3 regions of the Desertibacillus haloalkaliphilus genome follow, and region 2 is predicted to be linked to each of the others. Evidence: riboswitches for the same ligand, from Rfam matches in the RefSeq annotation. Region 2 holds a riboswitch; each other region holds the start of a gene.

Region 1 (3,283 bases), on a different contig from region 2:
ATCAACGGAGATTTTAACCTTTTATCGAAGATTGGTATCTCCCCATCTAGTGATTACCGTCAAAATGGTATGTTAGAAATTGATGAAAATAAATTACGTTCAGCTCTTGAAGAAGATCCTGACTCGGTCTATCAACTGTTCATGGCAAATGGTAATGAAAATAGTGAAAAAGGAATTGCACGTCGCTTACGGTCTACCATTTCGAGTACAATTAGAAGCGTAGAGAGTCGAGCAGGGAATGATAGTCGAGGCAATCACCAGTTTACCATTGGACGTGAAATTAATTCAGTAGAAGACCGCATTTCCAACTTCGAGCGACGCTTACAACAAATCGAAGAGCGTTATTGGAATCAATTTACGGCGATGGAACGAGCGATGCAACGTGCCAATGCACAAGCGGATCAGCTGTTCTCGTTTATGGGGAACGGTATGTGGTAGGCTCGTTTCACACGAATGTTACATGTAACAATAAAAGTTTTCATTATAAGAGTCTGTTCAAAAAGGGGTGTTTTCCCCCCGTTTGAACAGACTTGAGGCAATGAGTGGAGCCATTGCAAACACTTTTTAAACAAGCTCTATAATAGATCGTAGAGGTCATTCGATAGATAAATCGTTTTATAGAAAGGGTGTCACAATTGGCAATGAATAATCCGTATGAGGCATATCGGAAGCAAATGAAACCCAATGCCCCAAAAAAAGATGGTGCCACAAGTCAGGCACAGCCGGTAGCAAGACCGCAGCAACCGACAGCAACACCACAAACGAGCGCAACATCGTCGCAACAAGCAACGCGCCCAGCAGCACAACAACAAACCCAAGTTGGGCAAACGGCAAGCACGACGAAGCAAGCAAATGCAAACCCATACGCAAGTTATCAGCAAAAAGCGATGAACACCGTTTCGCCTGGGGAGTTGACGTTGAAGCTTTATAATGGTTGTTTGAAGTTTATTCGCCAAGCGAAAACAGCGATCAACGAAAATGACATTGAAGCGCGTAACACGAATTTAACAAAAGCACAAAACATCATTCGTGAGTTGATGATTACGTTAAAAACCGATACAGAAGTCGCTCAAAATATGCTGCGGATGTATGACTTCATTTTAAATCAACTCGTTGAAGCGAATGTGAAAAATGACCTTGAGGCGCTTTCGCAGGCTGAAACTTTTGTTGAGCAATTCCGTGATACGTGGAAAGAAGTCATTAAAATCGATCGTCAAAACCGTCACGGTGCTGGGGAGCAAGCGTAGTGTCTGCCGTCAAGAAGCTCTACATCGTTTCCAAGCAATTTTATGATCACTTGCAGCAACCGTTCCCTGATGAAGAGGCGCGCGAGTCTTATATCGAAAAGGTCGATGACTTTCTCGATAAGCGTGAAGAGCTAATGAAGGAGTTACCTGGTGATTACACAGAAGCGGAGAAAAAGCTTGGGGCTGAAATTATCAAGTTGAATAAGCGCATTAATACGAGACTTGCGCAGCTGAAACAGCAAATTCAGACCGATATCAACGGATTGAAACAGAAAAAGAAAACCGGCATGAAATATGAAAATCCGTACGATGGACCGACCGCTGATGGTGTGTTTTTTGATAAAAAGAAATAGTAGAAGAGTAACTCGGGAAGGATAGGGAGGAGCTTATATCAGCCCCCCCTATCCTTTTTTTATTTTATAAGAATAGATATTTACTCATCCGACAACTTTCGATATAATTCTACAATAACCGAAAAAGGCAAACTTATTGAAAGGTAAGGACGCAAAGCTAAAGGAACTAAAGGCGAGTGAAGCCAATGTTAGCCAGCTGCCAAGCAGAAACGACAACTCCTTTAGTGAAAGTAAGATAGCAATAGAAGGAGTCGAGAGAATTGAACCAATCAGACTTAGAGTTAAAACATGCATTAGATAAATTTGAAACGTTAATTAACGATCTTCCAGATAATCGTACCTCAGTGCCAAAATTCAAAAATTTCGTCGTCTATTTTTTGCGGATTAAACCGAAAAAAGTGACACTACCTACCGCAGAATTAATGGCGGTTCTTAAGCATGAAAAGCCAACCGTGTTTTATTATATGAGAAGTGACTCAAGCCAACATATGATATTTAATCTCGTCACCCATATTGATATGAAGTATGAAACGGCAGTTGAACGCCTAGAAAATGTAAAACAACAATTATAGTCGGCAGATAAAATTGATAAACGTCCTACGATCAAATTCAATGATCGTAGGACGTTTATCGTAGTTAACCATGATTAATAGAAGCGGTTAGGGCGTAATGGAAATGGGGAAAGTATCCACGGGGAGCAAATGGAATCATAGCAGACAAACATTGACCCAATGTGGTCTATTTTTTTTACTTTTTTACAACAAAAAAACGACTCAGTTGTATTGGATTTGGCTAGTAGGTTCATTATGTAGTCATAAACAGGGAGTATCTGACCTATCTAAGTTTCGTCCGTTACAAATGAACCGCTTCAACAAGTTACAGGATTAGTCATTGTAGTTGCAGGAGGGATAAAACTCTTCTAACTTCTAATCGAACATGCAACTTGAATGTATACAGCGTTAGTAAAGGGGAGTATGTAAACATATGGAGGCTGTATACGGGGGATGTTCACATCTCTTTATCCGACAAGAAGCGTCAGGTTGTGAACTGTCTTTATTTTAAGTGAATCTTCAAAATAAATCAACTAATTTTTAGTAAAAAAGACACATAAAACAGAGAGGGTTAATAGTCCAAATTAACTACATAACTCAGTTAATAACGTTTTTTAAGTGTTAACTACTTTGGTGTTCAAGTGATACTCAATTTTGTAGTTTCATTGACACTATGAAGAGGAATTCGGGACGAGAGTCGGGAATAGTTTCTTATAGAGTCTGTTCAAAAAGGATGTTTTCTCGTTTGAACAGACATTGAAGCAATGAGCGGAATCGCTGCAGCTTTTTAAAAGCTTGTTAGGAGTGTTTTTCGCTAGCAAGCACGCAGCGAGTGTAGCCATTGAAAAACATTAATTGAACTTGATCTTATGGCTATCAATTTTTAAAAGAAGGGATGGAGGACATTGATTGATAAAAATATGTATTGCAATGGGGAATGGATTGGAGCGGATTTAGACCGTATCAAAGTAACGAACCCAGCGACTGGAGAGGTCATCGGATCTGTACCGAATGGTGGCAAAAGTGAAACAAAGCAAGCAATCGCAGCTGCCAATGAAGCATTTAAAGGTTGGTCGAAAAAAACGGCAAATGAACGGGCGAGTTACTTAAAGAAACTGTACGAGCTTGTCGT
Region 2 (3,283 bases):
AAAAGATTCAAGTTTACATCAAACCGTTATAAAAGAAAGGAACAATAATTTTGGCGTGTATGCTTCTGTGATAAAAACAGGTGACATTCACGTAGGTGATGACGTTCACCTTCTTGATTAATTTTCTAGTAGCAAAAGTATACGATAAATGTAAATGACTCAATATGTCCTCTGTATCGTAAATCCTATAATGCTCCCTTTCGTCATCAAATGACTTAAGGGAGCAGATCAATTCCCTTGCTATGGAGGCACAAGGTTTTTATGGGGGTCAGTATCCATAGATGTTGGTTTAGCTAATTTAATCCTTTAAAGGTCAGGAAAAACGCCAGTAACGAAGTTTCACTTATTTACTCGTCCGTAGTACCTAATGTCATTCCACCATCAACAACAATTTCTGTGCCCGTACAATAAGAGCTTTCGTCAGAGGCAAGGAATGCAACAACCTGAGCAATTTCAATTGGCTGTCCAATTCGTCCTAGTGGAACTGAATCGTAATAATCAGGAACACCCTCTCCTTGAGTGGCCATTTCTGTTTCGATTCCACCCGGATGGACCATATTCACTCGAATTCCTTTTGGGCCTAATTCAATAGCTGCGGCTTTTGACATTGCAACCACTGATGCTTTTGTTGCAGCGTAAGTAGAAGACCTACTAATTGGAGCAAATGCAGAAATCGACACATTGTTGATAATGGAGCCTTTTTGCTGTTTCTCCATCTGTGGAATAACAGCTTGCATCCCCATGAATACTCCAAGTTGATTAACATGAATCAACTGCTGGTAGTCCTCTAATGTTGTTTCTTTAAAAGCTTTTCGTTTTAAAACTCCAGCATTATTCACTAACACATCAATCTTATTGAATTTGTTTATCACTTTATCGACTGCTGCCCTCCATTCGGATTCCTTGCTGACATCTAACTGAATCGGAAAGGCGCGATCTTCTCCAATCGACTTAGCCACTACTATAGCCTCATCATAGCTCCGAGCACCAATTCCCACTTTAGCCCCTAATGAGGCAAGGTGCTGAGCAATAGCTTTACCTTGCCCCCGGTTAGCCCCAGTAATAAGAATGACATCATCTTTTAAATTCGGCATATCCTCACTCCTTCGTTCTTCAATACAAAGCTTGGTCTATATGGGACTTTAACATACAAATACTGTTTATCCCTGTTTTTTATTTTAAGCGGGTCTATCATTGAAATTTATTTTCCTTGTCCATCGGTTTAAAGCGACTTGCCGAAAGTTTAAAAAGCGTTGTGATATTAGTATTGTCCTTATTTACCTAATTTTTCGACAAATCGTGCTAGTATCGACAAAGAGTGACAAGTCCTTTATGCTATAAAAAGGGTTTATGCCCATGATTTTAGCCCTATTCATTATAATAGAAAAAGGCAAACTTATCGAAAGGTAAGGACGCAAAGCTACGAGTCTAAAATCCTCTTGGATAAAGATAGTCGGGTTGCCAAGAATAATAACAAATGGTTGTTTGGCTATCCCTATTTACCTCTGGGATAGCTTTTATTCATTACTGACATAGGAAAGAAGGTTTAGAGATGATAGTAGTAGATAAAAAGAAATATAAAATGGCAATTGACGAGGCTGCAAAGGAAATTCATGTGCAGGTGCATGGGCTAATTAGGGAGGGAGATGCAGAAGGTTACATGGCCGATTTACAGGACACGATTAATAAAGTGTCTAGACAAGAGTATACATTTGTTGTCGATGCTACACATCAAACGCCAGTACCATCAAAAGTTGTACCGCAGCTAGAGCAAACGATGCAGTTTTATTCTAAGTTAGGTTTTAAGGATATCCTTTTAGTAAAACCTGCATCTAAAATTGCTCAAGTTCAAATAAGAAATGCACTTGAAAGAATTAAGTTTACAGGTACGATTATTGATCGTGCATCTCGCTCAATATAGTCACGTCCAAAATAGTAACCTTTGAAAGGAAGTCAACAAGTGGAAACAACACTAGAGTTATATACATATGAAATTTTAACAAAGGAACAAACAACGTTAATACAGAAAGCAGCTGATTGTCTAGCACGCTCATTTGTTGGTGTAGATGTATCAGGAAAATGGGTGCAGGAACCAATGGTAGGTCAATTAAAGCTACGTTATGAGGATTTCTATAAATTTACCAAGGATTATTTAGACTCTACCGTAGAGCAGGGATATTGCGTAGTCGCTCAAGATCGTAATCATAATGTTGTTGGTGTACTTGCCGGAGACACAAATGCACCAGAGATTATCGGAGAAGATGTATTTGAAGGTTCATTCTATGATATGAATGTAATTTTACATGTTTTGGAAGATGTTGATAAACGTTTCATGGAAGATTATAAAAAACGAAACGGGAAAGAAATCAACGATGGAGAGTTATTGCATATATTCATGTTAGGGGTGACAGCAACAAGTAACCGTCACGAGGTTATTCAGCAATTAGGAAATAAATTGATAACAAAGGCATCTTCAAATGGATTGAAGGCAGTTTTAGCTGAAGCGACAAACTCGAAGTCGGTACGTGTGCTAGAGAAGTATCACAATATGGAGAAATATAAAGATTTAGAAGGAAATTATATTGTACATAAATACCAGGATAATAGTAGGTTAAATGGTATTCATGCAAATATAGCTGATGGAACATATATACTTATTAGAGAGCTATAAAATGATCATAATCGGTTTATCAAATATTAAAAAGTAGGGGATTTATTTATCATGGAAGCGACAATGCTTGGGCTAATTATAATCTTATTGGGAACAACAGTGTATTTTGCTTACCGCTATTTTTCTTTGAAACATCATCACGTGAATAAAGAAATTATAAATGGAATGAAAGAGATATCAGCAGGTCATGTCAGTAGTAAAGTTGATGAAAAAAGTTCTGATCATGCCGCATTTAATCAACTAATCGAGTTTTTAAATCGTGTAAGGGAAAGTTTTTTGTCATTTTCAAAACATACACATCAAAAAGGAGAAAATCTAGCTGATATTGGTGAGTATGCGACTGAGAAAGCTGATATTGTCAGAGCAGCGATTGATGAGGTAGGTAGAGGGTTAGAGAAACAATTAGTAGCTACGGAAGAAAGCGCCATGTCTATGGAAGAAATGACACAGGCGACCGAAGATCTATCGGTGAGGTCAAATGAAATTTCAGACCAATCAAACACGACCTTAGAGTTGACGCAAGAAGGAAATGAGAAGTTAAAGGACACGTTAGAAAAAATGGAGCAGTTTAATCAAACGATTAATCAAACATTTTCTGCGATAAACAAACTT
Region 3 (3,283 bases), 130 kb from region 2:
TTTTAAATTTATCTACCGACTTTCTTAAATGTTGAGCTAACTGATTCGTTTCATTTGCGACCGATGCAACAGACTCCATTGATGACTTTGTATCATCGGACGATGTTGATGTTTCTTGGGCATTAACAGAAGTATTTTCTATACCAGTTGCTAGGCTATCAATGAGTTCAACGATTTTTTCAGAAGAAGCAATTTCTTCACTTGCAACTTCCGAAATACTTTCGATATCATTCACAGTTTTCCTTACCGCTTGAAGTATTTCTTCTAATGAATCCCCACATTCACCTACAATTGAAGTACCTCGATCAACTTGTGATTTACTATCTTTAATTGCTCGAACTGCATCATCTGTACTGTTAGAAATTTGTGAAATCAAGTCCGCAACTTTTGTTGCCCCTTTACTAGACTGTTCAGCTAACTTCTGCACTTCGTCAGCAACAACGGCAAAGCCTTTCCCTGCTTCCCCAGCGCGAGCTGCTTCAATAGAAGCATTAAGTGATAGTAAGTTCGTTTGTTGCGAAATATTAGTTATCATCTCTGTAATCGTTTTAATCTCTTTTGTGAATTCATTTAATGTTTCAATAAACTGCTCAGTTTCATCGGTTGATATTTTGATATTTTCCATACATTCAACAGCTTCTCGAACAGTCTCTTTACCACGTTCTGCTGTTTTATAAGTAATCTTAGAATTATCAGCAGAGGAAAATGATTTTTCTTTAGCAATTTGAATCAATGATGACAGCTCTAGTAATGTTTCTGATACTTCCAACATTGTCGCATTTCCTTTTTCAGCATCCTTTGCCACGACCTGAGCATTTCCAGAAATACTATGTATTGCATTGGTAATCTCATCACTCGAAGCAGCCATATGGTCTGAGGAGGCGGCGAGAGTTCTAGACGAACTTTCAACTTCACCCACGAGTCCTCTTAAATTTTCTACCATTTGATTTAAACTTTCTGTTAGCCTTCCAACTTCATCTTTAGATTGAACAGCTAATGGTTCGCCAGTCAAATTCCCATTAGCAACATCCTCTAAACGTGTTGCAGCCGAGGAGATAGGTCTAACAATCATGTTCGAAATAATTAACGCTGCCGTTACAGCAATAAGAATCGCGGCCCCTGAAATAGCAATAAATATCCACTGTAACAGTTGTCCACTATCGATTAACTCTTTTTCAAGCTCTACAATTTTAGCATCTTGCAAATCAAATATTTCTTGCCAGGCTTCAATAGCTTCAATAGCATAAATCGTGCAGAACTCTTCCATAATATCGATAGTTTCTTCAAATGATGGTCTTTTAAATGTATGCGAGTATTGATCTGGGTTCCCGTTTCCATAAACCCCGTCGTGATCATCAAAGGTAGGAACGACTTCATCTGTTATTAACGTTCTCCACCTTGCCGTTCTTTCATCGGCAGTTGCAATCGCATCGGCATATTCAGGATCATTTCCTAAGGTTTCTATTAACATTTCTTGAGTAGCAATTGAATACTCTGTCAGTTCCTCAAATTCCTCAACCAGTGTAGGATCTCCATATAAAATATATCCACGTGCTGTTACAACACGGTATGTAACGTTATGTTTCATTTCTTCGGCTGCTTTTAATAACTCATATTCCTCTTCTACCATTTGTCTAACATCATCGGTATAGTTCGACATCCCAACATAGCCGAATATTGCCATAATCAATACAGTTAAAAGTACTAAACCAAAACCACCTAAGATTTTCAACTTTAGACTTTTCATACCTATCACTCCTTTCAATGAATTCCTTAAAACTCGATCACTAAAACTTACATCTTACAGTTCATTTATTATCTACTTACCACCATGCTGGCATCGATTTTTTCTATATAATTCCGAAAGGCGCAAGACACCCGCTTATCGGCGACCAGCACTGCAGGGCTGGCAAGCAGAAGCGTTTCTTTGCTTCTTCTTGACTGACCGAAGTGACCTCGGGCCGATGGCGCCTGAGCTAGACACATAAAAAAGCCCACCAAAAGAAAGGTGGACGGGTAAAGATTTATTTATACAAAAGATTACTTCACGATCATGACAAAGTCCCTCTAAAAGAAAGATAGCTGTTAAAGTAACTCGACTATAGCCATAACGATCACGTAATGAATGTAATAATAATCCTCTTACTTGCATTCCAATTCTTTCGGTAACCCGGCGACCATAGTAAGCAACTTTAGGCCCGTGGCTTTGCGCCCCTAACTTTCGCTAGGTTTGCCATTATCGATGACATTAAATAACCGGTTGAATAAATGTAAGGGAACATAGATCTACTTTGCGATCGACCCGATTTTCATATACATACTACATTAGTACTACTCCCTAATAATAATACTATTTCGACAAAAAGGGAAGTTATTTTCGTAGATAAAAATATGGAACCGGACGAACCTATAACCTCATAAAATAACAGCGATACTCTACGAACTTCTTGAATTTTTATTGTGCTTAGGGAGTGGTACGATGGGAGTTATTAACGGTAAGGATTATATCAACCGCTTAAATCAGCTAAATCCCGAAATTTGGTTAGATGGAGAACGCGTAAAAGGAAAGATCTCTGAACACCCCGCCTTTAGTGGATTGCTTCATACAAAAGCATCCCTTTATGACCTCCAAACGAAAACCAACATAAAAGACGAGATGACCTTTTTATCACCAAAAACGAATGACCCTATTGGACTTTCTTTCTTACAACCAAAATCGAAGGAAGATCTACTGAAAAGGCGTAAAATGATGGAACATTGGGCAAGACATACAGGCGGTATGATGGGAAGATCCCCCGACTATATGAATACAGTGCTTATGAGCTTTGCCTCGTCAACGCCTCTTTTAGAAAGTCGAGAGAATTGCTTCCCGGAAAACATCCTTTCCCTTTATGAATTAGCTAGAGAAGAGGACCTTTCATTCACACATACATTCATTACTCCACAAGTTAATCGTTCCCAGGCCTATATTGAATCTTCTCAAGAACCAACCTCCGCCAAAGTCGTTGACAAAAATAACGACGGATTAATCATTAAAGGGGCACGTCTCCTCGCTACACAAGGGGGCTTAACTGATGAAGTGCTTGTTTTTAGTGCACCAAAGCTATTCTTTGAGGCAGATGAAGCATTTGCCTTTTCCATTCCTTCGAATACAAAAGGTTTAAAATTTATATGTAGAGAATCTTTCGTTGGTGGCGATTCTTCTTTTAACCATCCACTCAGTTCTAAATATGAGGAAATGGATACAATCCTTGTCTTTGATCATGTAGTCGTTCCTTGGGAT

Evidence for each region. A riboswitch is a leader RNA that binds a small molecule or an ion and turns the genes downstream of it on or off. The one in region 2 is predicted to bind cyclic di-GMP.
Region 1: linked by a shared signal. The riboswitch ahead of KH400_RS18975 (hypothetical protein) and the one ahead of KH400_RS06850 (hypothetical protein) in region 2 are both predicted to bind cyclic di-GMP.
Region 3: linked by a shared signal. The riboswitch ahead of KH400_RS07425 (methyl-accepting chemotaxis protein) and the one ahead of KH400_RS06850 (hypothetical protein) in region 2 are both predicted to bind cyclic di-GMP.

The regions. Positions count from the first base shown of each region.
Region 1 covers NZ_JAHPIV010000020.1:49,954-53,236, reverse strand. The annotation lists gene fliD (flagellar filament capping protein FliD) at 1-438, shown strand, start outside; partial or broken gene fliS (flagellar export chaperone FliS) at 858-1,247, shown strand; gene fliT (flagellar protein FliT) at 1,247-1,600, shown strand; cyclic di-GMP riboswitch class I at 1,717-1,804, shown strand; gene KH400_RS18975 (hypothetical protein) at 1,861-2,172, shown strand; gene KH400_RS18970 (NAD-dependent succinate-semialdehyde dehydrogenase) at 3,060-3,283, shown strand, end outside.
Region 2 covers NZ_JAHPIV010000005.1:58,013-61,295, forward strand. The annotation lists gene KH400_RS06840 (MOSC domain-containing protein) at 1-121, shown strand, start outside; gene KH400_RS06845 (SDR family NAD(P)-dependent oxidoreductase) at 348-1,094, opposite strand; cyclic di-GMP riboswitch class I at 1,380-1,466, shown strand; gene KH400_RS06850 (hypothetical protein) at 1,553-1,921, shown strand; gene KH400_RS06855 (hypothetical protein) at 1,961-2,671, shown strand; gene KH400_RS06860 (methyl-accepting chemotaxis protein) at 2,723-3,283, shown strand, end outside.
Region 3 covers NZ_JAHPIV010000005.1:188,618-191,900, reverse strand. The annotation lists gene KH400_RS07425 (methyl-accepting chemotaxis protein) at 1-1,747, opposite strand, end outside; cyclic di-GMP riboswitch class I at 2,162-2,245, opposite strand; gene hpaB (4-hydroxyphenylacetate 3-monooxygenase, oxygenase component) at 2,480-3,283, shown strand, end outside.